DNA from 3 places in the Comamonas serinivorans genome. Region 2 is predicted to be linked to each of the others. Evidence: riboswitches for the same ligand, from Rfam matches in the RefSeq annotation. Region 2 holds a riboswitch; each other region holds the start of a gene.
What was found. Region 2 has a riboswitch for thiamine pyrophosphate ahead of CCO03_RS14055 (FAD-dependent oxidoreductase). Riboswitches for the same ligand answer to the same signal wherever they lie in the genome.
Positions count from the first base shown of each region.

Region 1: linked by a shared signal. The riboswitch ahead of CCO03_RS10540 (purine-cytosine permease family protein) and the one ahead of CCO03_RS14055 (FAD-dependent oxidoreductase) in region 2 are both predicted to bind thiamine pyrophosphate.
Region 3: linked by a shared signal. The riboswitch ahead of thiC (phosphomethylpyrimidine synthase ThiC) and the one ahead of CCO03_RS14055 (FAD-dependent oxidoreductase) in region 2 are both predicted to bind thiamine pyrophosphate.

Region 1 covers NZ_CP021455.1:2,483,014-2,492,923, reverse strand. Annotated here, with positions in the region: gene CCO03_RS19750 (hypothetical protein) at 1-132, opposite strand, end outside; gene CCO03_RS10585 (hypothetical protein) at 423-689, shown strand; gene CCO03_RS10580 (MFS transporter) at 775-1,992, shown strand; gene CCO03_RS20600 (hypothetical protein) at 2,045-2,176, shown strand; gene dapA (4-hydroxy-tetrahydrodipicolinate synthase) at 2,297-3,190, shown strand; gene bamC (outer membrane protein assembly factor BamC) at 3,337-4,428, shown strand; gene CCO03_RS10565 (MBL fold metallo-hydrolase) at 4,524-5,405, shown strand; gene CCO03_RS20765 (GFA family protein) at 5,525-5,770, opposite strand; gene CCO03_RS20840 (GFA family protein) at 5,724-5,993, opposite strand; gene CCO03_RS10550 (GNAT family N-acetyltransferase) at 6,086-6,529, opposite strand; gene CCO03_RS10540 (purine-cytosine permease family protein) at 7,003-8,322, opposite strand; TPP riboswitch at 8,397-8,505, opposite strand; gene CCO03_RS10535 (DUF4132 domain-containing protein) at 8,793-9,910, shown strand, end outside.
Region 2 covers NZ_CP021455.1:3,300,464-3,310,373, forward strand. Annotated here, with positions in the region: gene CCO03_RS14040 (thiamine phosphate synthase) at 1-1,561, opposite strand, end outside; gene CCO03_RS14045 (thiazole synthase) at 1,558-2,481, opposite strand; gene thiS (sulfur carrier protein ThiS) at 2,717-2,980, opposite strand; gene CCO03_RS20610 (hypothetical protein) at 3,500-3,622, opposite strand; gene CCO03_RS14055 (FAD-dependent oxidoreductase) at 3,634-5,007, opposite strand; TPP riboswitch at 5,112-5,215, opposite strand; gene CCO03_RS14060 (cobalamin biosynthesis protein) at 5,326-6,339, opposite strand; gene CCO03_RS14065 (CoA pyrophosphatase) at 6,379-7,092, opposite strand; gene rplS (50S ribosomal protein L19) at 7,487-7,873, opposite strand; gene trmD (tRNA (guanosine(37)-N1)-methyltransferase TrmD) at 8,259-9,059, opposite strand; gene CCO03_RS14080 (FAD-dependent monooxygenase) at 9,187-9,910, opposite strand, start outside.
Region 3 covers NZ_CP021455.1:3,726,381-3,736,290, forward strand. Annotated here, with positions in the region: gene pdxA (4-hydroxythreonine-4-phosphate dehydrogenase PdxA) at 1-10, opposite strand, end outside; gene CCO03_RS15905 (Nif3-like dinuclear metal center hexameric protein) at 20-802, opposite strand; gene CCO03_RS15910 (trypsin-like peptidase domain-containing protein) at 877-2,028, shown strand; gene thiC (phosphomethylpyrimidine synthase ThiC) at 2,202-4,151, opposite strand; TPP riboswitch at 4,287-4,397, opposite strand; gene CCO03_RS15920 (nuclear transport factor 2 family protein) at 4,534-4,923, shown strand; gene CCO03_RS15925 (acyl-CoA thioesterase) at 5,090-5,533, shown strand; gene CCO03_RS15930 (tripartite tricarboxylate transporter substrate binding protein) at 5,827-6,816, opposite strand; gene CCO03_RS15935 (HAD family hydrolase) at 7,294-7,983, opposite strand; gene CCO03_RS15940 (DUF4197 domain-containing protein) at 8,132-8,866, opposite strand; gene CCO03_RS15945 (pertactin-like passenger domain-containing protein) at 8,954-9,910, shown strand, end outside.

The sequences.
Region 1 (9,910 bases), 820 kb from region 2:
CCAACCGGACCGTTGCCGGCTTGTTGGACCGCATTCCCGCGCGCGGTTGGCCACGCTGGTGGCCAGCGCCTCGTCCTTGCCCCACACCGTGCCGCCCAGGCCATAGGGGCTGGCGTTGGCGCGCTCGACCACCTCGTCGATCGAGTCGTGGCGATGGCGATGCGGCTATCCAAATACTGGCGGGCGCGCACACCGGGACTGCGGAACGAGGCGGTTGTCATGCTAAGCGCAGGCGACATGGCCACGGTCTCGTCCCAGAAGTTCAGCTGGCTGATCGCAGCAGATCTATCAGGCTGGCACTGCTCTGCTGGCCAACCTGTGCCTGCCGATCGCCAGCACGGTGCCAGGCGCGAGAACCCCCATGGTCATGCAGTAAAGTGCGCGCCGGCTCCTGTGTCGGCAGGGGTCTGAACCTCGCACCCGTGACCGCCGTGTACCTGCTCAACCACCTGTTCAACTTCATCGCGCCCGCGCTGTGGCTGGCGGTGTTCCTGCCGGGCGTGTGCCGTCTGCTCTGGCGTGGGGCGCCGGCGCGGCTGTCGCTGGTCGAGCAGATGGGTGTGCAGTTGGTGGTGGGCGTGCTGGTGTTGCTGGCCGGCCTGGTGGTGTTGGGACGCGATGGCGCGATGCTGACCTACGCGATGTTGGTGGCGCTGGCGGCCGTGGGCCAGTGGCTGATGCAGCGCTGACGCACCGCCTTGGTGCTCAGGCGCGCAAGACCCTGCGAATTCACGGACAATCGCCGGCTCTTCTGTCCGAACTGCAGACCTCGCCATGCCTCAAACCCTTTCCATGCGCCAAGTGCTGATCTGTGGCGCGCTGGTCGTCACCCTCGCCATGGGGGTGCGCCACGGTTTCGGCATGTGGCTGCAGCCCATCACCCAGGCCAACGGCTGGAGCCGCGAGACCTTCTCGTTCGCGCTGGCGGTGCAGAACCTGTGCTGGGGGCTGGCGGGCATCGTCATGGGCATGATGGCCGATCGCTTCGGGGCCTTCCGCGTCATCGTGGGCTGCTCGCTGCTGTATGCGCTGGGCCTGTATGGCATGGCGCACGCCAGCACGCCGCTGGGCTTCACGCTGATGACGGGGGTGCTGATCGGGGTGGCGCAGGCGGGCACCACCTACGCGGTGGTGTACGGCGTGATCGGCCGCAACGTGCCAGCCGATAAGCGATCTTGGGCCATGGGGGTCGCGGCAGCGGCCGGCTCATTCGGGCAGTTCCTCATGGTGCCGGTCGAGCAGCGCCTCATCGAGGCGTTTGGCTGGCAGCAAGCCCTGGTGATGCTGGCCGCCGCGCTGCTGCTGGCCATCCCCATTGCCTGGGGCCTGCGCGAGAAGCAGTTCCAGGGCGCTGGTGCGGTCCCGCGTGATCAGACGGCCGGCGAGGCCATGCGCGAGGCCTTGAGCCAGCGCAACTTCTGCATGCTGGTGGCCGGTTACTTCGTCTGCGGCTTCCAGGTCGTGTTCATCGGCGTGCACATGCCCAGCTACATCCGCGACCTGGGCATGTCGCCCAGCGTGGCCACCTGGTCGCTCGCGCTGATCGGGCTGTTCAACGTGTTCGGCACCTACCTCGCGGGCTCGCTGGGCCAGCGCTACTCGCGCACCGGCATCCTGGCCGCCATCTACGGCCTGCGCAGCCTGGTCATCGTCGTCTTCCTGCTGACGCCGCCATCACCGATGGCGGTCTACGTCTTCTCGGCCGTGATGGGCGTGCTGTGGCTGTCCACGGTGCCGCCCACCAATGCCGTGGTGGCCAACATCTTTGGCGTGGCGCACCTGTCCATGCTCAGCGGCATCGTGTTCTTCAGCCACCAGATCGGCTCTTTCCTTGGTGTGTGGCTGGGCGGCTACCTGTACGACCGCACCGGCAGCTACGACGTGGTCTGGTACATCGCCATCGGCCTGGGCGTGATGGCGGCGCTCATCAACCTGCCGATTCGCGAAACCGCGCTGGTGCGGGCACCGCGTGCTGGGCAGGTGGCGGCATGAGCACCCGCAGCTTCTCCGGCGCATGGCCCCCGTTCGACCGGGGGACCAGGCCATGAGGCGCCTGGCCTGGCGCCCGCTGCTGGTCTGGCTGGCCGTGGCGGCCGTGCTCGCCCTGGTGCTGGCGGCCTACGCGGCGCCGGGCCTCATGGTGGCGGTGGCGGACCAGGTCTGGTCGTGCTTCTGACCCTTTGTTGCACATCGCCCGCAGGCGAAGGGGCCCGACACCAGGGCGGCCTCTGCCGGAAAAATCACCCAACACGCTCTAGAATGCGCGTTTCATTTGAGACCTGAAGGCACCATTTTTATGGCACGCATTACCGGCAGCATCGTGGCCATCGCAACCCCCATGCGCGACGACGGCGCAGTGGATTACGACACGCTGCGAAAGCTGGTGGACTGGCACATCGCAGAAGGCACCGACTGCATCGGCGTTGTGGGCACCACGGGCGAATCGCCCACCGTGACGGTGGAAGAGCATGTGGAGATCATCCGCGTCGCCGTGGAGCAGGCCGCCAAGAACGCGCGCCAGGTGCCCATCCTGGCCGGCTGCGGCGCCAACTCCACCGCCGAGGCCATCGAGCTGGCCCAGCACGCCAAGAAGGTGGGCGCGCACGCGCAGCTGCAGGTCGTGCCCTACTACAACAAGCCGACGCAAGAAGGCATGTACCGCCATTTCCGCGCCATCGCCGAAGCCGTGGGCGATCTGCCCATGATGCTGTACAACGTGCCGGGCCGCTCGTCGGCGGACCTGCTGCACGACACCGTGCTGCGCCTGGCGCAGGTCGACGGCATCACCGGCATCAAGGAAGCGACCGGCAACCTCGAGCGTGCGCAGTGGCTGATCCGGGAAGTGCCCGAGCACTTCAGCGTCTATTCGGGCGACGATCCCACCGCGGTGTTCCTGATGCTGGCGGGCGGCCAGGGCAACGTCAGCGTGACGGCCAACGTGGCACCGCGCCAGATGAGCGCGCTGTGCAAGGCCGCCGTGGCCCAGGACGCCCGGGCCGCCATGGCGCTGCAGATGGAACTTCTGCCGCTGCACAAGGCTCTGTTCGTCGAAGCCAACCCCATCGCCGTGAAGTGGGCCATGGCCCGCCTGGGCCTGTGTGGCGGGCACATCCGCCTGCCCATGACGCCCCTGTCGGCCGAGCAGCAGCCCGTGGTCGAGGCGGCGCTCAAGGCCTGCGGCCTGCTCTGACACGGCATCACGCGGCGCTTGAATCCAAAATCGTATAGGGGTATGCCTGCACTTGCGTTCAATGCTGAACGACAGCCTTGGCATACTGGTCTTAGCACCGCTTTGATGGGCCGCAGCCTGCTGGCCCGTCGTGATAGGAACCTCTGGTGAAACACACATTTCTCCTGACATGGACTGCAACGGCCGCCTGCCTGGCGCTGTCTGCCTGCTCGGTCCTGGAAACCGACAAGATCGATTACAAGAGTGCCGGCAAGGGCGTGTCGCTCGAGGTGCCCCCTGACCTGACGCAGCTGGCTGCCGCCAACCGCTACCAGATGCCCGGCGGCAACGTCACCGCCAGCGGTTACGAAAGCGCCCAGCGGGCTCAGGCGGCGTCGCCCAACACCACGGCGGCCATGGCGGTGGGCGACGTGCGCATGGAACGCCTGGGTGGCGAGCGCTGGCTGGTCATCGACCGGCCGGCCGACAAGCTGTGGCAACCCGTGCGCGACTTCTGGCAGGAGAACGGCTTCCTGCTGGCCGTGGACGAGCCCCGCATCGGCATCATGGAAACCGACTGGGCCGAGAACCGCGCCAAGTTGCCGCAGGACATCATCCGCTCGACCATCGGCAAGGTGTTCGATCAGCTCTATTCGACCGGCGAGCGCGACAAGTTCCGCACGCGCATGGAGTCGAGCAATGGCAAGACCGAGGTCTTCATCACCCACCGCGGCATGGTCGAGGAATACACCAGCCAGACCAAGGATTCCACGCAGTGGCAACCGCGCCCGGCCGACCACGAGCTGGAAGCCGAATTCCTGCGTCGCCTGATGGTCAAGCTGGGCGTGAGCGAAGAGCAGTCCAAGGCCGTCGTGGCAGCCGGGGGCGTGCAGCCCGCGGCCCGTGTGGCCGAGCAGAACGGCACGCCCGTGGTGCAGGTCGACGACGACTTCGACCGTGCCTGGCGCCGCGTGGGCCTGGCCCTGGACCGCACGGGCTTCACCGTGGAAGACCGCGACCGCAGCCAGGGCATCTACTTCGTGCGCTACCTGCCGCCGGACCCCAACCGCAAGGAAGCCGGCTTCTTTGGCCGCCTGTTCGGCAGCACGCCCAAGGCCGCCGAGGCACTCAAGTACCAGGTGCGCGTGACCTCCACCGGCGGTCAGAGCGTGGTGCGTGTGCTCAAGGGCGACGGCACGCCCGAGTCCTCGGACAACGCGCGCCGCATCGCCCAGCTGCTGGCCGACGACCTGAAGTGATCCTCCGCCGATTGACGGCAATCTGGAGTATGGGGCTGTTCTCGTTGTGTAATCAACGAGCATGGCAGCATACTCCTGTTTTTTGAGCCATTCGCATGCTGCGATTCCGCAGTCTGGGCAGCGGCAGCGCCGGCAACGCCTTGCTCATCGAAGCCAGCCCCGCCACCGCGCCGATCACGTGCGCAGGGGAACCGGGTTCCGCGGCGGACGCGGCCGGCGGTGTTGGGCCCGTCGCACAGGGCGACCTGATCGGCGGGCTGCCAGGCGGCGAGGTCACGCGCGTGCTCGTCGATTGTGGCCTGGGCCAGCGCGAGTTGCAGGCCCGGTTGAAGGCCACCGGCCTGCAGCTGGCCGATCTGCACGCCATCTTCGTCACCCACGAGCACAGCGACCACGTGGGCTGCGCGCCCGCGCTGGCCGAGCGGCTGGGCATCCCGCTGTGGCTGTCGCATGGCACCTGGCAGGCCATCGGCCAGCCCGCGGTGGGCGGGCTGGTGCGCTTTGCCAGCGATGGCGTGACCATCGCCGTGAGCGCGTGTTGCCTGCTGCAACCCTTCACCGTGCCGCACGACGCACGCGAGCCGCTGCAGCTCGTGGTCAGCGACGGGCAACGCCGGCTCGGCATCTGCACCGACCTGGGCCACCCCAGCGCCCACGTGGTGGATAGCCTGCAAGGCTGTCACGCCCTGGTGCTGGAGAGCAACCACGACCCCGAACTGCTGGCGGCATCGCGGTATCCGGCCTTCCTCAAGCGCCGCGTGGCCGGTTCGCTGGGGCACCTGAGCAACGCCAAGGCGGCGCAGCTGCTGGCCAGCGTCATGCACGACGACCTGGCCCTGGTGGTGGCCGCGCACCTGAGCGAGCAGAACAACCGCCCCGACCTGGCGCTGGGCGAGCTGCGGTCCGCGCTCGGCCTGTTCTCGCCGCAGCTGCTGGCGGCCACGGCCGATCAGGGGTGCGACTGGTTCCGGGTGTGAGGCCTGACCGCGCCGAGGGCCGCTTGCTGGCCTGGCGTGGCAACTCCGTTCCTTTTGTGATGCCGCATCGCGACCCCATTCCAGCCGTCATGGGGACCATTTTTGAATTGAATTTGAAGCTATTTCCTACCAGCAATGTTGTTGGACTTTGAACGCCAAAGTTCTACCAACTCCATTTGGTCTTCAGGCTGAGTCAAAAACTGGACATCTGCATCAGGGATAACCATCCATGGGGCTTTGCTTCGAGTCCACAAGTGGGCAATGGGCTTGAATGCATGCGGCTGGTCCAAGGTGCCGAGTTGAACCACAACAACGGCTTCATTCCGTGGCGTCCCCCATAGACGCGTGCCACAGTCCCTGCACATTTGCCACCTTGGTTCTGCCATCAGATAGAGCTGCGCGATAAGCAACTGGTTGACCCGATGTGAGTTCCATGCTGGCGCTTCTCGCCAGCATGGAAAGCGCGAACGCACTTCCGGTTCGTCGTTGGCAATCGATGCAGTGGCATGCATAGACAGACAAAGGATTGCCACTGATCCGATCCCTATTCACCCCACACAGGCACCCGCCTTCAAAAGTGGTATTCATCATTGCTCCTGGACACGACGTGGGCGATGTCAGCCAAACTGCTCCTTGGAGGAAGGCCTTGCGACATTCAGATGATGCTGTTTGACAAATGATCAGCTGATCTGCTTGAGCGCCATGTGAATCAGTGGAAAGGGGTTGCCTTGTCCGTCCAGCGGCGATCGGCCAACCTCGCTGAATCCACAATGCGCATAGAACGCGACTGCGTCGGGGTTCTGTTCATTGACATCGACTTTGGTTGCGCCTTGATGGGTTATCGCGTTCTTGAGCAAGATCGAGCCTATCCCTTGTTTTCTGTGGGATGGGGATATGAAAAGCATCTCAACATTCTGGTTGGCAACACCAATGAAGCCGACCATGTCACCATGTTCGTCGCTGGCGACTCGCAAATCCACTGCATCGAAATGGTGTTCGAGTATCAGGGGTTTGAGGGTTTGAATGTGCTCTTCACTCAAGAAGTCGTGAGTGGCGCGAACTGAATCTTCCCAAATTTCCATTAATTTCAAGTAATCATTTTTGGTGGGGGTGCAGATTTTCATGCGGACCTTTGATGTGTCTGGGAATGATGTCGTTTGATTCTCACTGCTGATGATCAAGCTCCGTGGGAAAGGCGGCAGGCCGGTCACGCGCCGGCCTGGGGCACATGTGCATGCGGCCCTCAAGAGGGCCGCATCTGATCATTTCTTCTTTTTGCCTTGGTCGTAATGCCACTTGATGGCGAAGAACATGCAGGTTCCGAACACGAGGACCTTGAACACGATGAAGACGACGGGGACCCAATCCATTTCAGCATTTCCAGACGATGGCCTGACCCGGTGGCGTGAGGAGCACGGCACCGTCGCAAGTCACGTTCATCATACCGTTCCCCTCACGGCACCCATGCCGGCAGCAGGGCCTGCGCGGGGCTGCCGAACCTGATACACATCCGCTCGCATGTCTGCTTTTATCCAGAGGCAGTATGAATCCATTGCCGTTGAATTGAAAACGGGAAATCATCCATACCCCATTCGCATCACGCCATGGATCGTGCCGCTGCCGGCTGATGGACGACGCGCAGCAGCGCCGACAGGCCCAGCGTCAACGCGAAGGCGGGCAGGGCGCTGCCCCAATGTGGTGCCCACTGAGCAAGCGCGTGGTAGCCACCAATGCCCAGCAGCCAGATGGCCACGGCGCCGCCGTTGACCGCGGGCGCGCGGCTCAGCAGGCCGGCCACGTCGCGCCGACCCGCCAGGCTGCCGACGATGACCCCAAACAGCGGCGTGAAGACAGACGACAGCAGGATCAGGAAGGGCTCCAGGCTGTGCATCTGCAGCACGATGGCCAGCACCGTGCAGGCCAGCGCCACCACCACCGCCCAGTGGCGCACGCTGCGGCGTGGCAGCAGGCTGTGCGCGCTCATGGCGGCCGAGTAGGTGTCGCCGTAGGCGTTGTCCACCTCATCCAGCAGCACCAGGGCCAGCGCCAGCAGCCCGCCTTGCACCAGCAGCACCGCGGCCATCATCTCGGTGCCCGGCATCAGCGTGGCGATCAGCACGCCCAGCCCATAACACCAGGCGTTGGCCAGCGCAAAGCCGGCCCAGGTGCCCCAGAACGCGCCCTTGGCGCTGCGGCCATGGCGCGCGTAGTCGGCCACCAGCGGCAGCCACGAGACGGGCATGGCGATCACCAGGTCAAGCGCGGACAGGCGGCTCATGCTGCCGTTGCCGGGCGTGGCCGTGAGTGCTGCCCAACCCTGGGTGTGTGCCTGGCCCAGCAGCTGCCAGCTGATCCACAGCAAGGCCAGCACGACCAGCGGCAGGGCCACGCGCGCGATGAGCTGGCGCACCAGCCGCACCATGGGCAGGGTCATCAGCAGCGTCAGCAACGCGCCCCAGGCCAGCGTGGCCCACAGGGCGGCGGAGGTGCCGGCACCGATCCAGCCCAGCCGGCTCACGATGGCCACGGTGGCCTCGCGCATCACCACCAGCTCGAACGCACCCCAGCCCAGCAGCTGCACGATGTTGAGCAGCACCGGCAGCTGGGCGAAGCGCCGGCCCATGACCGCGTGCATCAGCCCGGCGCTGGCGAGCCCATGCGTGGCGCCGATGTGGGCCACCCAGGCCAACAAGGCTGCGCCGAGCAATGAGCCGCCCGCGATCACCCACAACGCGCCCGTGAAGCCAAGTGCTGGTGCGATCAGGGCACCCATCTGCAGCACCAGCAGGCCCACGCCCAGGCTGAACCACAGCGCCGCATGGTTGTGCCAGGCAAACACGCGCTCGTGTGCGGCAACCACCTGCAGGCTGTGGTTGGTCACGCTGCCCTGGGCGGCGGGAGGAGGGGAAACGGTCATGGCGCACTCCGGCAGCTCGCGCTGCAGCGCCAGGGCCCGGGCCGACCCCTGACGGGGCGACGAGACCGTGCGGCCTGTGGGCTGACGTGCTTCCCTGCGCGAGGATGATCTCAATCAGGTTCAAAGGGACTCTCTCAGCCCGCCGGCCTCGAGAGACACGGCCGGGCACCCCCAGCAAACACCGGCGTGAATGCGCCGGCCGCGCGATTGTAGTGGCGTGCCTGGAGTGCAAGGAAAGACGTGGCGGTGGCTCTGAAGAGGCAGGGTGTAGAGGACCGGCGCTCAGGCTGCTGCGTCGGGCAGGGCGCTGCGGCCCGCGCTGCCTGATGCGGACGCCGGTCAGCAGATGCAGCTCAGCGGTCCCATGGCGGCGCAGGCCCGAAGTAGCACCTTCGGGCGCAATCGGCGTCTCGATGTGACGGGATGTTTCAGGCACACTGCACCCTTCATCTGGAGGCAGGAGCACACCCATGGACATGCAGAGCGCGCCACAGCGCCCCGAATTCCCCATCGACCCCGTCGCCTGGCTGGAGAACCCGCCGTGGCGGCAGCCCACCCCAAAAACCAAGCCCCGCGCGTCCAAAGCGGCCAAGGCCTTGCACCTGACGGATGTGCCGCCCCTGGCGCCGCAGCTGCGTTGGAGCGAGGTCTTCGAGGCCGCTGCTGCCCAGGCCCTCGAGACAGGCAGCGAGGTCGAGCAGCTGGCTGCCCTGGGTGTCGACCTGGCAGACTTTCAGGACGAGGATCAAGTGGAGCTGGTGCCGTTGCGGCAGGCCCTGGCGGCCCGTGACGCCGACGCCGTCGCGCAGACCCTGCGTGAACTGAACGAAAAGATCAGCCCGTACTGGGCGCGCCAACCGTTGCAGGAATTCGATGGCGATGGCCGTGACTGGCTCAAGCTCGGTGACCTGGCCGCGCCCCTGTGGAACCGCCTGGCCGCTCGCTACGTGCACGCCGGTGCCGCTGCTTTCGTGCCTGCGCTGGGCCTGGCGGGCTTGCCTGCCATGGAGGCCTGGTGCGCGCGCAGCCTGGCCAGCGCCATTGACCTGGCCTTGTGCATGGCCAGCGAGCCCCTGGCGCGCTCGGCCGGTTTGGCGGTCGTCAGCGGCAAGGCGCACGCCATCCACGGCAAGGCCTGGCTCAAGGCCTGGCCCGAGTACGCCGCGGCCGCGCACTTGCCCGATGCCCTGTGCGGCAAAGGCAAGGCGCAGACGGTGGCGCGCACGGTGCTGCTGTGGCTGGTGGACGAGGGACTGCGTGAATCGGTGCTGGCGGGCGCGCAGCGGCTGGAAGCCCTGGGCCACGCCGGCGCCCTGCAGGCCACCCACGAGCTGCTGGCGGATGACCCACTGCTGCGCTACCCGACCCGCGTGGGCGAGTTGCCCGAGTTCTGGCCGCAGCTGGCTGCCCATGCGCCGCAGTGGGTGCAGGGCGGCACGCTGTCGTCCCCGGCCCTGCAGACGCTGGGCGAAATGCTGAGTTTTCCGGCAGGCGCGGGGCGCTATGCGGGGCTGGCCCTGGTCCGCGAGGCCTGCACCCCCGAATCGCTGGCGGCCTTCGCCTGGGCGCTGATGCAGGCCTGGGAGGC
Region 2 (9,910 bases):
GCGCCTGCTGCATGGCCGGCAGGGTGCGCGCGGGGTCGTCGCCCAGGCCGCGCACCACGCACACGGCGGCCGCGCCGCAGGCGGCGGTGTCGCGGATCTGCTCGGCCGACAAGATGCCGCCAATGGCCACCACCGGACAGCCGGCGTTCGCCACCCACCAGCGCAGGTTGCGCAGGCCTTGCGGGTGCCAGGGCATGTCCTTGGTGGTCGTGGCCCAGACGGGGCCGCAGGCGATGTAGTCCGGCGCCAGGGCACGCGCACGCGCCAGCTCCCACACGCTGTGCGAGCTGATGCCCAGGTGCAGCAGCCGCATGGGCGCATCACCCGGCGCCTGCGCCCAGTCCACGGCCAGCAACCGCCCGCCCTCGCTGGCCAGACGGGGCTGGCGCAGGCTGGCGCGCTGCATCTCGGTCAGGGCCAGCAGGTCTTCCTGGCCCAGGTGCAGGCCACTGGCGCCCAGGTCCAACGCAGCCTGCCGGTGGTCGTTGATGAACAGCGCCGCCCCGGCCGCGTGCGCCGCCTCGATGCTGCCGGCAATCGCCTGGCGCAGCCGGGCCTGGTCCTGCGGCGTGGGGTGCGGCGGCAGCTTGGTGCGCAGCTGCACGATCTGGGCGCCATGCTCGGCGCAGCGCGCCAGGCGCTCGGCGTTGTCGACGATGGCGTAGATGCTGGGGGCCGCAGGCATGGGGGTGTGCGGCACGCTGCCGTCGTCGTGCGTGAAGGTCGGCACCGCGCTCCAGCTCAACAGGGGCACGGGGCAGCGCCGGCCCGCGGGGTCCAGCGTCAGGCCCAGGGTGATGGCATCGGCCGCGACAAAGCCCTTGGCCAGCGCCAGCACGGTGGCGCCGGCCTGCATGCGCCAACCCGCGTCGGCGTCGGCCGTCCAATGCCGGCGCAGGCCCGGGTCGGGGTTGAGCCAGCCTTGGGCCGAGGCGCTGTCCAGCCACTGCAGGCCCTCGTCGGCGCGGCCCGGCTGGCGTTCGCCCCCGGCCTGGCGCAGACAGGCGCTGGGCGCGGGCATGCCCGTGGGCCACAGCCTGGCCTTGGCACTGCGCCAGGCATCGACCAGGAATGGCGCCGACGGCACGGCCTTGTCGAGGGCCGCGCCGTTGCGGCCGGCCAGCCAACGCAACAGGTCGGCGCTGCTGCCCATCAGCACATCACCGGCTTCGAGCAGGCAGGCCCAGGCCTCGCCCTGCGGCAGCGCACCGTCCATCAGCACGGCGACGGGCTGCGTCTCGCGCCAGCGCCGCAAGGCCGTGGCCAGGGCCACTGTGGGCGCGGCGCTGTGCACCCAGGCCACGTGCGGTGCGGTGTTTGCACCGGCCAGTTCATCGGCGCCCAGCACCTGCACCCAGGCCGGCACCTGCCAGGCGGCGGCGGCCTGCACCAGCACCTGCTGGCGTTGCGCCGCCTCGTGCGCCGTGGCGGCGACGATGGCGATGCGCACCGGGCCGTGTGCACCCGGCGCCGCCCGCGTGGCAGCCGCCGGCCGGGACGTGCGCGGCACCTCGTCCAGTGGCAGCAGCGGTGCCGGCCGGCTGAAGGGCCCCGGACTCATCGCGTGCCCCCGGCCGAGCCCGCGCCCGGCAGCACCAGGCCGCCGGCCGACGCGGCGGGGTTCAGCAAAAAGGGGTTGCCCGTGACCGGGGTCGAGGCAACGGCGTAATCCTGCTTGGCCATCACGCCGGCCAACCAAGCGTCGCGCCCCGCTTCGACCGCCTGGCGGAAGGCCCCCGCCATGCGCACCGGCTCGCTGGCCTGGGACACGGCCGAGTTCAGCAGCACGGCGTCAAAGCCCAGCTCCATGGCCTGGGCAGCGTGGCTGGGCGCCCCGATGCCCGCGTCGATGATGAGCACGGTGTCGGGCAGGCGCTCGCGCAGCGTGCGCAGTGCGAACGGGTTCACCAGCCCTTGGCCGGAGCCGATGGGCGCGCCCCAGGGCATCAGCAGCGGGCAGCCCACGTCCAGCAAGCGCTGGCAGGTCACCAGGTCGTCGGTGCAGTAGGGAAAGACCGTGAAGCCTTCGCGCACCAGCTCCTGCGCGGCCACCACCAGCTCATAGGGGTCGGGCTGCAGCGTGTACTCGTCGCCCACCACCTCGAGCTTGAGCCAGGCGGTGTCGTACAGCTCGCGGGCCATGTGGGCCAGCTGCACGGCCTCGCGCGCGGTGCGGCAGCCGGCCGTGTTGGGCAACAGGCGCGCGCCCTGGCCGGCCAGCGCGGCGCGAATGATGTCCACAAAGCCGTTGTCGCCCGCAGCGCTGAGCTGGCGCTTGAGCCCCACGGTGACGACCTGCGAGCCCGAGGCCGCGATGGCGTCGCCCAGCACCTTGGGCGAGGGATAGCCGGCCGTGCCCAGCAGGAAGCGGCTGGTGAGCGTCACGTCGCCGACCTGCCAGTGATCGGCACCGCGCTGCGCCGTGACCCAGCCGGCCGGCTCGGCCGCCGCCGACGGCGGGCTTGTTTCTGCGGAATTCATGTTGGCAACCATCGTTTCTCAATCAAGCAGTATGCACCGATCTCCGTTTTAATTTAAACGGAAACAGCCTGATACTGCCTCAAACCTTGTCTCACATCGCCGGTAGCGGCTTCGCCCAGGCCGTGCGATTGTCCCCTGCGGCGGCCGTCGCCGTTGCACCCGCCCTTGCGCCCGCCGTTGCACCTGCGGCGCCAGCCGACGCACACGGGTCGCAGCCCGGACCGGCGCGGCCTGCTCAGCCCCCGACGATGGGCTGGAACAGCATCACGCTGTCGCCGGCCGCCAGCGCGCGCGCGCGCCCGCCGCGCGGCACGAACTGCTCGTTCACCGCCGTGCTCACGGCCTGCGGCGCGTGGCCCAGCGCCGCCACCAGATCGGCCAGCGTGCAGCCATCGGGCACGAAGCGCGGCTGGCCATCGAGCTGGATGGCGATCGCGGCGCGGGGGGCCAGCGCATCGGCGGTGTCGGCGATGTGGCAGGCGGTGTCGGGGGTGTTCATGCGTTTCTCCTACTCAGGGGGGGCGCTGCCGGCAGGCTGTGCGACCGCGCCATCCGGCGCCGCCAGCCCTGCCCCAGCAGGCCACGGTCTCGTTCAGGTCATGGGGCCGACCGACTGGATCGGCCCTGAGGTCGGCTGGGGGTTGAACCCCGCGTGGGCCGGTTGGCTGACCCGGACGCCGCCTGCCCCGATGCACCCGGTGCGCGCGCGTCCGCCGCCGGCGCACCCGGCGTCGCACCGCCCGGCGACAGCCCATACAGCGAACCGCCCGAGCTGCCGTGCCCCGAAGCCGGGCCGCTCGTGGCGCCCAGCCCACCGAGTCCACCCAGGCCCCCGCCGCTGCCCAGCCCGGCCGCGCCCTCGCGCTGGATCGACAGCCCTTGCGCAGCCGCAGGCGCCATCAGGCCGGCCCACAGGCTCGCGGCCAGCCAGACCCACGCAACTCGCCCAGCAACTCGGGCTGCCGTGCCACGCAGGCCGCCCCGGTGCCGCGGGGCCTGCACCACCCATCGCCTTGCGTCACGCCACATGGTTCCCCTCCGCCGTTTGCCACCCGCACCTGGGGGTGCCGGGCCCGTTCAGGTTCGTCAACCAGATCCCGCCACGCCAGCGCGGCGACGTGGTGCCGTAGATGGTGTCCATGGCGGCGTCCTTCATGCGCAGGCCTGCGCGGCGTGCAGCCACGGCGCCTCGCCCAGGCCACCGACCTCGTCCAGCGCCACGCCGGCCAGCGTGGTCGGCAGGTCTGCGGCCTGCAGGGCCTGCTGCAGCAGCGCCGGCGCCAGCAGCCAGCCATGGCGGAACAGGCCATTGATGCGCAGGCGCCGGCCCGCCACCTCAATGCGCGGACCGTTGTCGGGCAAGGCCGGGCGCAGGTTCACGTCCAGGCGCACCACGCGGGCCTCGGCCGCAGCCGGCAGCACGCTGTGGGCCGCCGCCATGAGCTCGACCGCCGAGCGCAGCGACACCGGCGAGCGGTCTTCGCTTTCGATTTCGCTGGCGCCCACCAGCAGCAGGTCGCCCGGGCGCGGCACGATGTAGACGCGGTGGCGCGGGTGCAGCAGGCGCACCGGCCGCGTCAGCCCGTGGCCGGGCGCGTGCAGCCACACCAGCTCGCCACGCACCCCGCGCATGGGCAGGTCGGGCCGGGCGCCCAGGCCCCGCGTGTCGATGACCTGGTCAAAGGTGGCCACGCGCTCGCCCCCGGGGCCGTGCAGGTGCAGCCGCGCGTCTTCGCCCACCTGCGTCACGCGCTCGCCCCAGTGCCAGTTCACGCGGCCCGGACCCGAGGGGCCGCTCAGCGTGCGCGCCGCCAGCACCAGGGCCAGCAGGGTGTTGGCCGTGTCCAGCTGCCCCTCGGCCGGCAGGAACCAGGCGTGGGCGGCGCCGGCCAGGCTGGGCTCTTGCGCCTGCAGCTGCGCCAGGCTCAAGGCCTGCGGCATGCCCTGGGCGCTGGCCTCGGTCAAACCCAATGCAGGTATGGCGTCATCATCGATCAAAAATCGACGGTAAGCCAGGGATACTGCCTCTTGCCAGGCGGCGCTGCGCCCCGCCGCAGCCAGCCGCGCCAGCACGCGCTGGGCGCTGCCCAGGTCGGGTCGGTGCGCCAGCATCCACGAGCCGCGCTGGGCGTAGAACGGCGCAAAACTGCCGGGCGTGCGGCCCAGCGCCTGGGTGATGGCGCGCCACAGCACGATGGACCGCCAGCCCAGCGCGGCCAGCGCGGGCTCGGCGTTGTCCAGCTCGGCGATGGGGCTCAGCATGCCGGCGGCGGTGAAGCCCGCGGCCTGCGGCCAGACCGGGTCGGCAGCGCCCCCGCCCCCCGTCCAGGCCGGCGAGAGGCCCACCCGGGGCTGCGCACGGTCGGCAAAGCACGGGCCGGCATCGGGCGCCGGGTCGAACACGTCCACGCTCAAGCCCTGGCTGGCCAGGTGCCAGGCACACAGCCGGCCCAGCAGACCCGCACCGGCAATGCCGATGTGGCGCGCGCCGCCGCGCAGGCTGCCGCCCTGGCGATCACCAGTCATCGTGCGAGGGGGAACGGAGTCAAGCGGTGTCATTCACGTCATGGCGGAGCGCCTGACGGAGGGGCAAACCGGCCGGATCGGGCGCCGTCATGGCTGGGCGCGCCGTCGCTGGTCCTCTAGCTTCTTCCGCCGGTACAAACCGTCTCAAGTTCGCGGGTTTGGCGTGATCGCCATCTCAGCAGGCCGGCCTGCACCCCGGTTAAAGGCCAAGGGAACCGAGCCGCCATCGAGCCGATGAGGCAGCGGTTCCCAAGCCGCGCATGATACCCCAGCCCCCTGGCTGCGACCTGCCGCCGTCGGGCGCGACCCCACGGCCCGTCAGAGCAAGCGCGCCAGGGCCAGCAGCACCAGCAGCAGCAGCCACACGCCCAGGCTGCGCCACAGCAGCTTGGCCACCTCGCCCATGCGCGGCACCTCGGGCTCGCGCCGGTGGGGCGTGCCGGTCTGCGCCGTGAGCTGGGGCGTGAAGATCGCGTCGGCCGTGGACCAGGCCTGGTCGCGCGCGCTGGCATGGCCGGGGGGCGCCAGCCGCGCCAGGCTGGCCCCGCCCAGGCGGATGTTGAGCGCCCCGGCGGTCGCGGTCAGCAGCAGGCCGTCGCTGTCCATGGGCGCCTGCTGGGCGTGGCTGCGCCAGCTGCTGACGGCCTCGACGAAGTTGCCGACCACGGCCAGGCTCAGCGCCGTGAGCCGGGCTGGCGCCCAGTCCAGCACCTGCCACGCGCGCTCGGCCACCTCGGCCAGCAGCGAGCGCTCGCTGAGGGCCAGCACGGTGTGGCGCAGGCGCGCGTCGCGCATGGTCACCTCGGCCAGGCGGTACATGACGGCCCCCAGCGGGGCCAGCCCCAGCATGGCCGTGAAGCCGTACCAGGCCACCACACCGAACACGTGGCGATGCGCCGACAGCACCGCGTATTCGATGGCGTGGCGTGCGATCTCGGTGCCTGGCACGCGGGCCGTTTCCACCCCTTGCCAGGCCGCCAGCAGCCGCCGCGCCAGCTCTTCGTCGCCATCCGCCAGGGCATTGCGGATGGCCATGAAATGCTGGCTGAAGCTGCGCCAGCCCAGGCAGGCATACAGCAGCAGTGCATCCCACAGCATGGCCACGAACGAGCCCAGCAGCTGCTGCAGCCCCCAGTGCACCAGGGTGCAGGCCAGCGCGGGCACGCCGACGATGAGCACCCAGCCCACGCGCGCATGCACCAGCTTGCCGGTGTCCACGTTGCGGGCCACCCAGCGCGCCCAGCGCCGCAGCACGCGGTTGGGCCAGCTGCCGTGGCGCAGCGGGCGCACCTGCTCCACCAGCCAGGCCAGGACCAGGGCAAACAGGCTCATGGGAGGAGATCCACCACGTTCATCGCCGCTCGCGAACGTTCACTGCTCGGCGCTGAGGAAACGGTAGAGGTTGCGCAGCATGCCGGCCGTGGCGCCCCAGACGAAGCGCTCGTGGCCGTCATCCATGTACGGCATGGACAGCCAGCTGCGGCGAACGCCATCGGCCACGTACTCGTGGTGGCGGTGGTTGGCCGGGTTCATCAGAAAAGCCAGCGGCACCTCGAAGGCAACGTCCACCTCCTGCGGATTGATGCGCAGGTCCAGCGGCGGCTTGACCAGCCCGACCACCGGCGTGACGACGAAGGCCGTGCCCGTGGTGTACGACGGCAAGGCGCCGATGACCTCGACGCGGGCCGGGTCCAGGCCCACCTCCTCCAGCGCCTCGCGCAGCGCCGCGTCCTCGATCGAGGCGTCGCCCGGATCGACGCGCCCGCCCGGAAACGCGACCTGGCCCGAGTGCTTGCTCAGCTTGGTCGAGCGCTGGGTGAGCAGCACCATGGGCTGGGGCCGCATGACGATGGGCACCAGCACGGCCGCAGGCGCCGCCTCGGCCTGGGTGAACTGCGTTTCACGGCGGATTTCCGGCGTCCAGCTCAGGTCGCGGGTGAAGCGTCGGCGCAGGGCCTCGGGCGTCAGCGCCGCGGCCGGAATGGCTGGCAAGCCGTCGTCCACGGCCACGACCGGCACCTTGCGGGCATCGAACTGAGGGATGCGCGACAGCGGCGCGGGCAGGTTGACGTTGACTTGGCTCATGGCGTGGGTTCGCGGGGTTCTCTCTCGCGCCGTGGTCTGCAGGGGCAACCCGCGGCATCTGCGGGGCGTGGCCACCCTCCGGGGTGCACAACGCGGCAGGCCGCATCATGCCTCGTCGCGCGTGCGGGCTCTGACGCGGCCGCGGCCCGCGACAGACCGCCGGCCACCAGAGGCAGCCGCTGCGCCCCCAGCCCTGCGCGGCCAATCGCCAGGCAGCGGCGCTGCATGATCGTGCGTGCTTGGCGCCGACGTCACACGCAGTATGCACCGACATCCGTTGTTCATTCATCGGAAATCGACCCATACTCCAAAAATGACCGGCCACAAAAAAAGCCGCAGACGGCTGTCTGCGGCTTTCGAGGGGGTCGGCAGCTCACGCCACCGGCACACCCGATCAGGCCTGAGCGGCTTCGCCCTTGTTGACGCGGGCGGGCAGCTTTTCCTTGATGCGGGCCGACTTGCCGCTGCGCTCACGCAGGTAGTACAGCTTGGCACGGCGCACATCGCCACGACGCTTGACTTCGACGCCAGCGATCAGGGGCGAATAGGTCTGGAACGTACGCTCCACGCCTTCGCCGCTGGAGATCTTGCGAACGGTGAAGGCGCTGTTCAGGCCGCGGTTGCGCTTGGCAATCACCACGCCTTCGTAGGCCTGCACGCGCTTGCGCGAGCCTTCCACCACGTTCACGCTGACGATCACCGTGTCGCCAGGGGCGAACTGGGGGATGGTCTTGTTCAGGCGAGCAATTTCTTCCTGCTCAAGGGTTTGGATCAGATTCATGTCTGAGGCTCCGATGTGATCATGCCCAGCTGCACTAGGGGCGGCGTGGCGGCGAAAACCAGGGTTTTCGGCTTGCCTTCGAGGCAGTTTGCGCAAGGCGCAGGGACTGCATGCAGCGAAAGCGCCGCGGCTGACAGAGGATCGCAAAGCCCGCCATTCTACTGCACAGCCCGCCCGGTGCGCCAGTCGGGGCCCGTCCGACGCAAGACCCGCAGGCCGACTGAACGCCGAGACAATGCCCGCCCCCTCGCCATACCTTGCCTTTGGGCGTCACGCAGGCGTCCGTGGCACGAACCTTGTCGATGCCGGCTTGCGGATCACCGCTGCTGCAGCACGGGGCCCTGCTCCTTGGCTTAACGCAAACGCCACCGGCAGCGCCCGCCCTTCAGGATTGGGCGTCTTGCCGGCCCGTGGCCGCCAAGCCGCGCAGAAACGCCTCGTCGGCTTTGCTCAACCGCCCGGCCTGTCGGGCCGCGGTCACCAGCTCGGGCCGCAGGCGCTGGCTCAGCGCCAGGCTTTGCTCGCGCCGCCAGCGCGCGATGTCGGCGTGGTTGCCCGACATCAGCACGGGCGGCACGGCCTGGTCTTGCCAGACCTCGGGCCGGGTGTAGTGGGGCGAATCCAGCAGGCCGTCGAGCGCGGGGTTGAAGCTGTCGGCCATGTGGCTCTGCTCGTCGTGCAACACGCCGGGCTGTAGGCGCGCCACGGCGTCCAGCAGCGCCATGGCCGCGATTTCGCCGCCCGACAACACGAAATCACCGAGGCTGATCTGGGCGTCGACGTGGGCGTCGATGAAGCGCTGGTCCACGCCCTCGTAGCGGCCGCAAAGCAGGATGGCGCCGCTGGAGCCGGCCCAGCCGGCCACGCTGGCGTGGTCGAGGCGCTGCCCGATCGGCGAAAACAGCACCAGCGGCGCGGGCTCGGCCGCATCGGCCCCATCGGCCCCAGCGACGCGGTCGGCGCGGATGGCCTGCAGGCAGGCCAACAGCGGCTGGGCCTGCATGACCATGCCAGGTCCGCCACCAAAGGGCCGGTCGTCCACGCGGCGGTAGTTGCCCTCGGCGAAGTCCCGCAGCGGCCACAACCTGACCTGAACCTGGCCGCTCTCGTAGGCGCGCCGCGTCACGCCCGCCTGCAGCAGGGGCGCGAACAACTCGGGAAACAGGGTGATGACGTCAAAGCGCATGCCGGGGCCCAGCGGAAAAGGCCCGCATTCTGTCACGGCGCGTCGCCAGCACGGCGGACTCGCGGCATTTCATCCGCAGTATGAAGCCATGATCAATTAACCATCATCGAGGACGAAGCCATACCCCTCAACGGCTCAGATCCACATCCAAGCCGCGGTACAGCCAGGGGACGTCCATGAGCCGCTCGCCCAACAGCCGCATCGCCAGGTTGCGCCCCCAGCGCACCGGGCCCGTGGCGTGGAAGATGCGACCGTTGCGGCGTGAACGGGCCTGCACGCGGGCGTTGCGCGCCCAGCGGTTCAGCGCGTAGTGGCGCAACAGGTTGTCCATGGGCACACCGGTTTCGGCCATGGCAAACGCACGCCCCAGGGCATGCGCGTCTTCGATCGCCATGCCGGCCCCTTGCGCGAGGTAAGGCCGCATGGGGTGGGCCGCGTCGCCCAGCAAGGCCACCAGGCCCTGCCCGTGGTCGTGCGGGCTCTGCATGGGCGCGCGGTCGTGCAAGGGCCACAGCCGCCAGTGCGGCACGGCCTCCACCAAGTCCCGCAAGGCCGGGGCGTGCCCCCGCAGCTGGGCCTGCAGCTGGGCGGCATGGGCGCTGTGGTCCCACGACCGCGGGTCGCCGGCCGGCTTCTCGCCCTCGACGATGACGACGAGGTTCAGCGCCTCCCCCGCGCTCACGGGATAGGCCACGGCATGCAGCCGGGGCGCCAGCCACACGCCCACCTGGCCGCTGCGCAGCCGCGCCGGCAGCTGCGCCTGCGGCACGGTGGCGCGGTAGGCCAGGTGGCCCGTGAACGCGGGCGCGCCGTCGTGCAGCAGTTGCTCGCGCACGCGGCTCCACAGGCCA
Region 3 (9,910 bases), 430 kb from region 2:
GCTCGCTCATGGTTCCCCCTCAGGCCGGATTGTCGATGTCGATGAAGGTGTGCTGCAGGCCCAGCTGCCGCGCCACGTGGTCCGCCATCGCGGGCGCGCCATACCGCTCTGTCGCATGGTGACCACAGGCGAAAAAGGCCACCCCGCACTCGCGCGCCAGGTGGGCCTGCGGCTCCGAAATCTCGCCCGTGATGAAGGCCTGGGCTCCGGCGTCGATGGCGGCTTCGAAAAAGCCTTGGGCACCGCCACTGCACCACGCCACACGCTGAATCGGCGCCGCCACATCGCCCACCGCCACCACGGCCCGCCGCAACACAGTTTGCAGGTGCGTGGCCAAGATGTCGCGGTCGGCAAAGGCACCGCCATCGGCGCGCGCCCCCAGAAACCCCAGGTCCTGCTCACCGAACCGCGTCTGGGCGGCCAGGCCCAGCACGCGCCCCAACTCGGCGTTGTTGCCCAGGCGGTCGTGGGCATCCAGCGGCAGGTGGTAGGCGAACAGGTTGATGTCGTGAGCCAGCAGGCGCTGCAGCCGCGCCTTCATCCAGCCCGTCACCGTGCCGCTTTGCCCCCGCCAGAACAGGCCGTGGTGCACGAACACCGCGTCGGCGCCCTCGGCAATCGCCGCGTCGATGAGGGCCTGGCTCGCGGTCACGCCGCTGACCAGCTTGCGCACGCGGGGCTTGCCCTCCACCTGAAGCCCATTGGGCCCGTAGTCCTTGAAGCGCTCGGGGTGCAGCTCGGCGTTGAACGCCGCCAGCAACGCGGCGCGGTCCACGCCGGACGAATCGGTTGAAGAAGCCATGTGCCGATTGTCGGCCATCGCCGCGCCACGCTGTCTGCCGGGCCGGGGCAGCCGGATGCAGGACAATGCGCGCCATGAAACGCGTATGGCTTTTGTTTGCCCAGGTTGTCACCGTGCTGCTGGCGGCCTACTTCGTGGTCGCCACCCTGCAGCCCCAGTGGCTCAAACCCGGCAAAGCCGTGCTCCCCGCCAGCCCGGGCGTCGCGGTGATCGAGGCGCCCCCCAGCGCCCCGGGCGACACGCCCACGGCCTCGTTCCGCAACGCCGTGAAGCGGGCCGCACCCAGCGTGGTCAGCATCAACACCAGCAAGAACACGCGCCACCCGAACATGAACGACCCGTGGTTCCGCTTCTTCTTCGGTGAGCAGAACGCGCAGCCCCAGGCCGGCCTGGGTTCGGGCGTCATCGTCAGCGCCGACGGCTATGTGCTGACCAACAACCACGTCATCGAAGGCGCGGACGAAATCGAGGTGGTGCTCACCGATGCGCGCGCCGCACGCGCCAAGGTCGTGGGCACCGACCCCGATTCGGACCTGGCCGTGCTCAAGATCGACCTGCCCAACCTGCCCGTGATGGCGTTTGCCGACTCCGACGCCTCCGAGGTCGGCGACCGCGTGCTGGCCATCGGCAACCCCTTCGGCGTTGGCCAGACCGTGACCAGCGGCATCGTTAGCGCGTTGGGCCGCAACCAGCTGGGCATCAACACGTACGAGAACTTCATCCAGACCGACGCCGCCATCAACCCCGGCAACTCGGGCGGCGCGCTGGTCAACATCGACGGCGCCCTGCTGGGCATCAACACCGCCATCTACTCGCGCTCGGGCGGCAGCATGGGCATCGGCTTCGCCATCCCCTCGGCCACGGCGCGCACCGTGCTCAACGCCATCGTGCGCGACGGCCGCGTGACCCGCGGCTGGATCGGCATCGAACCCAGCGACCTGACGCCCCAGCTGGCCCAGACCTTTGGCGCCAACGTGAACGCGGGCGTCATCGTCACCGGCGTGCTGCAGAACGGCCCCGCCGCCCGCGCCGGCCTGCTGCCGGGCGACGTGATCACCCAGATCGGCGACCAGGCCGTGCGCAACTCGGCCGAGCTGCTCACGCGGGTGTCGCAGCTGCAGCCCGGCGCACCCGTGGCCTTCCAGCTGATCCGGCGCGGACAGGCGCTGACGCTGGAGGTGACGCCCAACGTGCGCCCCTCGCAGCAGCGAACGCGTCAGCGCTGATTAGCAGGAGTATGCACCCACTGCCGTTGGTGAAAAAACGGACGTGACACCATACTCCTTCAAAACACTCACCTCGACCAGAGCACCAGCCAGAAGGGCTTCACGCCTGCACGCGGGTGCGCCAACGCACAGGCCAGCCCTGGCAGGCCAGCCGTGGCGGCCTGCGCAGGCTGTCAACGCGCCGTGGTGTCGCTGGTCCGCGTGTGGATGGGGATGTAAAGCTCGCCGCCCGCGCGGTTGAACTCCTGGGCCTTGGCCTGCATGCCGGCCGCCAGGCCCTGCTCGGCGCTCACGCCCTGGGCGGCGGCGAATTCGCGCACCTCCTGGGTGATCTTCATCGAGCAGAACTTGGGCCCGCACATGCTGCAGAAGTGCGCTTCCTTGCTGCTGTCCTTGGGCAGGGTTTCGTCGTGGAAGGCGGCGGCGGTTTCCGGGTCCAGGCCCAGGTTGAACTGGTCCTGCCAGCGGAACTCGAAGCGGGCCTTGCTGATGGCCTGGTCGCGCAGGCGGGCACCGGGGTGGCCCTTGGCCACGTCGGCGGCGTGGGCAGCAATCTTGTAGGCGATCAGGCCCTGCTTCACGTCCTCGCGGTCGGGCAGGCCCAGGTGCTCCTTGGGCGTCACGTAGCACAGCATGGCCGTGCCCATCCAGCCGATCATGGCGGCGCCGATGGCGCTGGCGATGTGGTCGTAGCCGGGCGCGATGTCGATGGTCAGCGGGCCCAGCGTGTAGAACGGCGCCTCGTGGCAGGCCTTGAGCTGCTCGTCCATGTTGGCCTGGATCATGTGCATGGGCACGTGGCCCGGGCCTTCGATGATGGTCTGCACGTCGTGCTTCCAGGCCACCTGGGTCAGCTCGCCCAGGGTTTTCAGCTCGGCGAACTGGGCCTCGTCGTTGGCGTCTGCGCCCGAGCCGGGGCGCAAGCCGTCCCCCAGCGAGAAGCTGACGTCGTACTGCTTGAGGATGTCGCAGATGTCTTCGAAGTGCTCGTAGATGAAGCTCTCGCGGTGGTGCGCCATGCACCACTTGGCCATGATGGAGCCGCCCCGGCTGACGATGCCGGTGACGCGGTCGGCCGTGAGGTGGATGAAGGGCAGGCGCACGCCGGCGTGGATGGTGAAGTAGTCCACGCCCTGCTCGGCCTGCTCGATCAGCGTGTCGCGGAAGATGGCCCAGGTCAGGTCCTCGGCCACACCGCCCACCTTTTCAAGCGCCTGGTAGATCGGCACCGTGCCGATGGGCACGGGGCTGTTGCGCACGATCCAGTCGCGCGTGGTGTGGATGTGCTTGCCGGTGGACAGGTCCATCACCGTGTCCGCGCCCCAGCGCGTGGACCAGACCAGCTTTTCCACCTCTTCCTCGATGCTCGACGTGACGGCGCTGTTGCCGATGTTGGCGTTCACCTTCACGAGGAAGTTGCGGCCGATCATCATGGGCTCCACCTCGGGGTGGTTGATGTTGACCGGCAGGATGGCGCGGCCGCGCGCGATCTCGTCACGCACGAACTCGGGCGTGATCGGGCCTTTGGGCAAGGCCGCCCCCATGGCGTTGCCGGCCAGGCGGCGCTCGCGCTCGGCGTGGCCCTGGTAGGCGGCCATCCACTCGCGGCGGCCGTTTTCGCGCAGGGCGGCGAACTCCATCTCGGGCGTGACGATGCCGCGCTTGGCGTAGTGCATCTGCGTGACGTTGGCGCCGGACCTGGCGCGCCGCGGCTGGCGTTGCAGGCCACGCGCCTCGGCGCGCAGCGCAGCGATGCGCGGGTTGTCGCGATCGCCCTTGCCGCCGTCGTCCAGCAACTGGGCGATGCGGCCGTCATAGGCCTCGGTGTCAGCCCGCTCGGCAACCCAGGCCGCACGCAGGGCCGGCAGGCCCTGGCGCACGTCCAGCTGCTGGGTCGGGTCACCGTAGGGGCCCGAGGTGTCGTACAGACTGACCCGCTCGCCGTTGGTCAGCTGCACGTCGCGCACGGGCACGCGCAGGTCGGCGCGCGAGCCCTCGATGAAGGCCCGGCTCGACGCCGGAAACGGCTGGCGCGCGCGCGCCAGCGAGGCCGCAAAGTCTTCTGGCGACAGGCCGCCTTTGGCGGCCGGGCTCAACTGATCGGGGGTGTTCGGGGCATTCATGCGGGCATCTCCTGTGGGTGAGTGGATTGCCCCGCATCGCCCGGTGTGCATGACGCATGGACGGATACCCAGATGCTTGCCCTGCGCCATGGGAACCACGGATGCCGGGTGTGGATGTCCGCCACGGCATGAACGCCTTGTGGCTGCAGCTCTTCTTACGCTGGTACTAACCAGATCAAGTTCGCGGTTCCGGCGGTCAGGTCCGCCGTCTCAGCACGCCATGTTCGTGCACCCCGGAGCAAAGGCGATTGTAGGCCCAACCCCCCGCCCCCGCGCGTCGTGTCCATGCGGGTATTCGCGTGTGCTGCAGGTGCCAGGGGCCACGCGGCGCGCCGTGCTATCAACACGCCCCATCACCCAACCCGTCACCCAGGAGCGTTTCATGTCGAACACCCCCAGCACCAACGCCGCGCACATGACCGCCGTGGCAGAGCGTTATGTGCAAGCCTTGAACCAGGGCGATCTCGACGCCGTCATGGCCTTGTTTGCGGCCGATGCCTGCGTGGAAGACCCCGTGGGCAGCGAGCCCCGCCGTGGCACCGAGGCCATACGCGGTTTCTTTCAGCGTGTGACCAGCACGCCCATGACCGTGGTGCACGACGGTGAACCCCGCGCCGTGGCCAACGAGGTGGCGTTTGGCCTCAAGCTCAGTTTCACGCGCGATGGCAAGCACACCACCTTGTCCGTCATCGACCATTTCCGCTTCAATGCCGACGGCGACATCGTGGCCATGCGCGCCTTCTTCGGTCCCCAGAACATCCACGTGGCCTGATGCCGCGCTGGTTCGGCAGCCGGCCCGCCACGTGCCGGCGCGCGGTGGCCAAGGCCAGCGCCAGCCCTGGTCCGCATCGCCTGACCTGGCCCGCGCCTGCTTCAGCCACCCTGCGTCTCGCCACAGGCGACAGACGCCGGCCCGGCATCCGTGGGATGCTGCGCCCATGCAAGCGTCCGACTTCCCCATCGTGACCACCGACAAGGTCCGCTACAACGACACCGACCGCCAGGGCCACGTCAACAACGCCGTGTTCGCCACCTTCATGGAGCTGGCGCGCGTCGAGGTGCTCGAGCGGCCCGAACTGGCCTTGAGCGAGGCCGGCACCTCGTTCGTGCTGGCCCGCCTGGCCATCGACTACCGCGCCGAGATCCATTGGCCCGGCGAGGTGCAGATCGCCACCCGCGTGGGCCAGGTCGGCCGCAGTTCCATCGCGTTCGAGCAGGCCATTTTTCAGCACGGCCAGCTCTGCGGCCATGGCCAGTCCGTGGTCGTGCTCGTCGATGGGCAGACCAAGCGTTCGCGTCCGCTGTCGGAGGCGGCGCGCGACCGCCTCGAGCGCCATCGCGCGCCAGCGGACGGACCTGAGCACGAGCCGGCGCCACGCTGATCCCGCCTTCGATCCGTGCCGATCCAGTCGACCACGCCATGCGGCCGACACCCACGGTCCGCGACACAACGCCCACAGCACCTCATCGCGCACGAAACCGCCGTGCCCTGCTCGACGTGTTGAGCGCCGATCAGGCCAAGCTCCGCAGGCCACCCCGCAGACAGACCGATGGGGTATGACCCCATCCACGTTTTTTGAACAACGGGAATGGGCGCATACCCCATTGAAAAAGGCCCGCTGAGCGGACCTTGACGCGGTGAACATGCCAGGGCCTTGGACCTGGCGCGTCCGGCTCACTTGGGGGCGTCGGCGCCGATCAGGCCCAGCATCTCCAGGTTCTTCTTCTCGTCCACCCACAGGCGCTCGGCCACCTTGCGGTACTCGGCGCTGGTCATGTAGGTTTCACCAAGGTCATAGGTTTCCAGGGCCTTCTTGAAGTTGGGATCCTGGATGGCCTCTTTGATGACGTCCTGAATCGTCTGCACGATCTTGGGGTCCATGCCCTTGGGGCCCACCAGGCCGATGGGGCTGTAGGTGACCACGTCGATGCCCAGCTCGCGCGCCGTGGGCACGTCGGGGATGAGGCGCTTTTCCGAGAACGTGACCAGCGCCCGGCCCTTGCCCTGGCGCACGTTCTGCGCCCAGCCACCGTCGATCACCCCTTGCACGTGGCCGCCGACGAAGGCCTGCAGCACCTCGGAGCCGCCCTTGAACGGCACCGACTGCAGCTGGATGCCCGTGTGGCGCGCCAGCAGCACGGTGGCCGCGTGGCCCGAACTGCCCGAGCCTGTGGTCGCGATGGACAGCGGCTGCGTGGCGACCTTGGCGCCCGAGACGAAGTCGTTCAGCGTCTTCCAGGGCGAATTGCCGGGCACGACCAGGCCATAGGTGTACGACGCGAAGGCGACGATGTAGGTCAGGTCCTTCATCGGGTCATAGGGCACCTTCTGCATGTGCGGCACCTTGAACAGCGTGGCCGGCGCCACGGCCAGCTGGTAGCCGTCGGGCTGCTTGGACTGCGCCATCATCGCCGCCGCCAGGGTGCCGGCCGCGCCGGGCCGGTTGTCGATCACCACGGGCTGGCCCAGCGACTTGCTCATCACCGGCCCCAGCGCGCGCATCATGGAATCGGTGGCGCTGCCGGGCGGAAACGGCACGTACAGCGTCACCGGCTTGGTGGGGAACTTGGCCTCGGCCAGCGCTGGCGCCGACAGCCCCAAGCCGGCCAGGGCCAGCGCGGCACACAGGGCGCGACGCGCCACGGAAGCATTCAAACGGGACATGGGCATCTCTCCTCCAAAGTGGGATCGGCTTCACGTGCATGCGAGCGTTTCACGCGAGCGACGCGCCGCAATATACGGACTGCGCCTGCGGCGAACTGACACCCAGGCGCCATGCGCGATCGCATGCCGGCGCACCTCGGCAAAGTCCGCATCGGGCCGGGCAACGCCTGCGTCACCCTGAAACGCGTCGCCACTTCACGCCGGCGCTCCATGCCTGGAAACCCGCCCTGCCCCTTGGCCGATCGCCTTCGGCGGGTGCCTGAGCGCATCGCAACCGCTTGGCCCGTGCGCGCCAGCAACGGCCGGGGCGGCTCAGGCCAGCCTGCGCGCCTCCGAACCCCGCCGCGGAACGGCCACTTGCCGCAGGCGGACAGGCTGCGTCCTGGCAGGAAGGTTCAGCAGAGCTCAATCAGGGGGCAGTATTCAATCAGGTGAACCATCTTTTCATCGAGAAGTCCATCATACTGGGACCCAATATCACACCCGAATCAGGCCCGGCAGCTCCCGCATGTGCGTGATGATGTGCGCGGCGCCGGCCTCGCGCAGGGCCTGCACCTCGGTGTGCACAGCCGCCTGGCCGGCCGGCGCAAACCCCACCACCGTCGCCCCCGCCGCCACCCCGGCCTGCACACCGGTGACGGTGTCTTCCACCACCAGGCAATCGGCGGGCGGCGTGGCCAGCGCATCGGCGGCCTTCAGGTAGACATCGGGAAAGGGCTTGCTGCGCGGCAGGTCGTGGCCGCTGAAGACATGGGCGCCAAACAGCGCCGCCAACCCCACCTGCGCCAGCTGCATCTGCACCTTGGCCAGGTCCGCGCCCGAGGCACAGGCGATGCGCCCGCCGACCCGGGCATGCACGGCCTGCACGGTCGCCACGGCACCGTCGATGGGCTGCAGCTCGGCCGCCAGCCGCGCATTGCGGCGCACGTAAAAGGCCTGCAGCCAGTCTTCGGTGAAGGGCTGCCCCGTGTGGGCTTCGATCAGGGCCGCCTGGCTGCGCACGGTCTTGCCGACAAAGCGGCGCAGGCATTCGTCGGCGCTCATGGCCCAGCCGCGTTCGGCCAGCATGTCGCGCAACACGCCGTTGGTGATGGGTTCGCTGTCGACCAGGACACCGTCGCAATCGAAGAGCACGGCACGCACACGGAACAAGGGAGAGGCAGACATGGTTCAGGCCAGGCAACAAAAGGCGCCACCCCAGGCGCCACGGGGCCAGCGGGCACAGCCGCCCGCCAGCGAACGAAAACAAGCCAAGGAAAGATGAGGCAGTATCAGCGGATGGCCATTTTCAAACAAACGGGTACCGCCGCATACTTCACTTCAAACCACCCAACACGCGCGTCAGCAAGGCGCTGCCCGCGCTCACGGGGTCCTGGCGCAGCGCGCGCTCTTGCTGGCCGATGACGGTGTAGAGGCCATCCACCGTCTTGCCCGTGACGTAGCCGGCCAGGTTGGCGTCCTGCTGCCGCAGCAGGCCATAGCGCGCCGCCGTGCCGGCCAGCTGGTCGTACTTCTGCACCAGCGCGACCTGGTTGGTGGTCTGCTGCACGATGGGCGTGAAGCGCTCGGTGAGCCCGCCGCGCGTCTTGCTCGAAAAGAAGTCGGTGACCGAGGTGTCGCCGCCGGTCAGGATGCCTTTGGCGTCGCTCACGCTCATGCCCTGGATGGCGCCCAGCAGCACGTCCTTGCCCTGGGGCACGGCCTGCTCGGCCGCGCTGTTCATGGCGGTTTCGATGCCATCGACCTGTGCGCCCAGGCCGAACTGGCGCATCAGCTTGGCCGCCTGGTTCAGCTGGCTGGGCAAGGCAATGCGCACCAGCGGGTTGTTCAGGTACCCGCCGCTCTGGCCCAGCAGGTCGATCGCCGCACCCGCACCCTGGGTCAGCAAGGCCTTCACCCCGGCCGAGGCATCGGCGTTGGTCAGCGACGCCAGCGCGCTGGCCTGGGCCTGCGCCAGGGCTGCCCAGTTCAGCGACAGGCCGCCGGCGGCCCCCGCCAGCAGCCAGCGCTGCAGCTGGCGGCGTGACAAAGTGGGGGAATGTGTGACCATGTGTGAGGATTTCTGAGCCTTCATGGCGCCCATTATGGGTGGGCCATTCAACAATGGCCGCTTCGCCTGCCCTTTCACCCGCCGGGCTTGATCGCCTGGCCTCCGTCCGTCACGCCCATGCCCCCTTCGACGACCTTCCCCCTCCGCCTGCTGGCCTGCTCGGCAGCCCTGGGCCTGCAGGCCCCCACGGTGTTCGCCCAGGCCTGCACGCTGTCGGCCAACAACACCATTGCGGCCACCAGCACGTGCAACAGCGCCGTCACCACCATGGGGTTGACGGGCGGTGGCGGGGCCCCCATCGCCGGCCAATCGCTGACAGCCACGGGCGGCACCGTGACCTTGACGGCGCCCGACGTCGTGGCCTGGCGCAACGGTGGCGCCAGCAACGGCGTGTTTGACCTGACCACCACAGGCACGCTGCAGGCGCAGGGCAACGTGACCCTCCACGACAGCAACGGCAACAACACCCGCGGCCTGTTCAACCGAGGCACGGCCGAGTTCCTGCAGAACCTGACCGTCTACAAGCCCACGCCCACGCAGACCAGCATGGCCAGCGAGTTCAACAACGCCGCCGCCATCGAACAGGCCGCAGGCTCACTGACCGTGCATGGCACCACCACCGTGCGCAGCGATGCCGCAGCGCCCAGCAATGCCAACAACACGCGCGATGGCATCCGCCACAACGGCGGCACGTCCAACTACAGGGGCGATGTGACCATCACCAGCCTGGGCGGCACGCGCATCGGCTTTTATCAGGCTGGTGGCGGCACGGTGAGCATTGACGGGGCCTTGAACGTCGAGCAACAGGCGACGATGTATGCCCGAACGGCGCCACTCCATGCTGCGGTCCGCCAGGAGGCGGTTGCCACGTCCTTTGCCGTGACCGGCCCCACGCGGCTGACCACGCTGGCCAATGGTGGCGCCGCCCTCATTGCCTCCAGCGTGATGCGCCTCAATGGCGGGGCGACGTTGACGGCAAATGGGGCGCCCTACATCGACCCACCGCCACCCGCTTCGCCAACCTTGACCCAGCGTGCAGCGGCG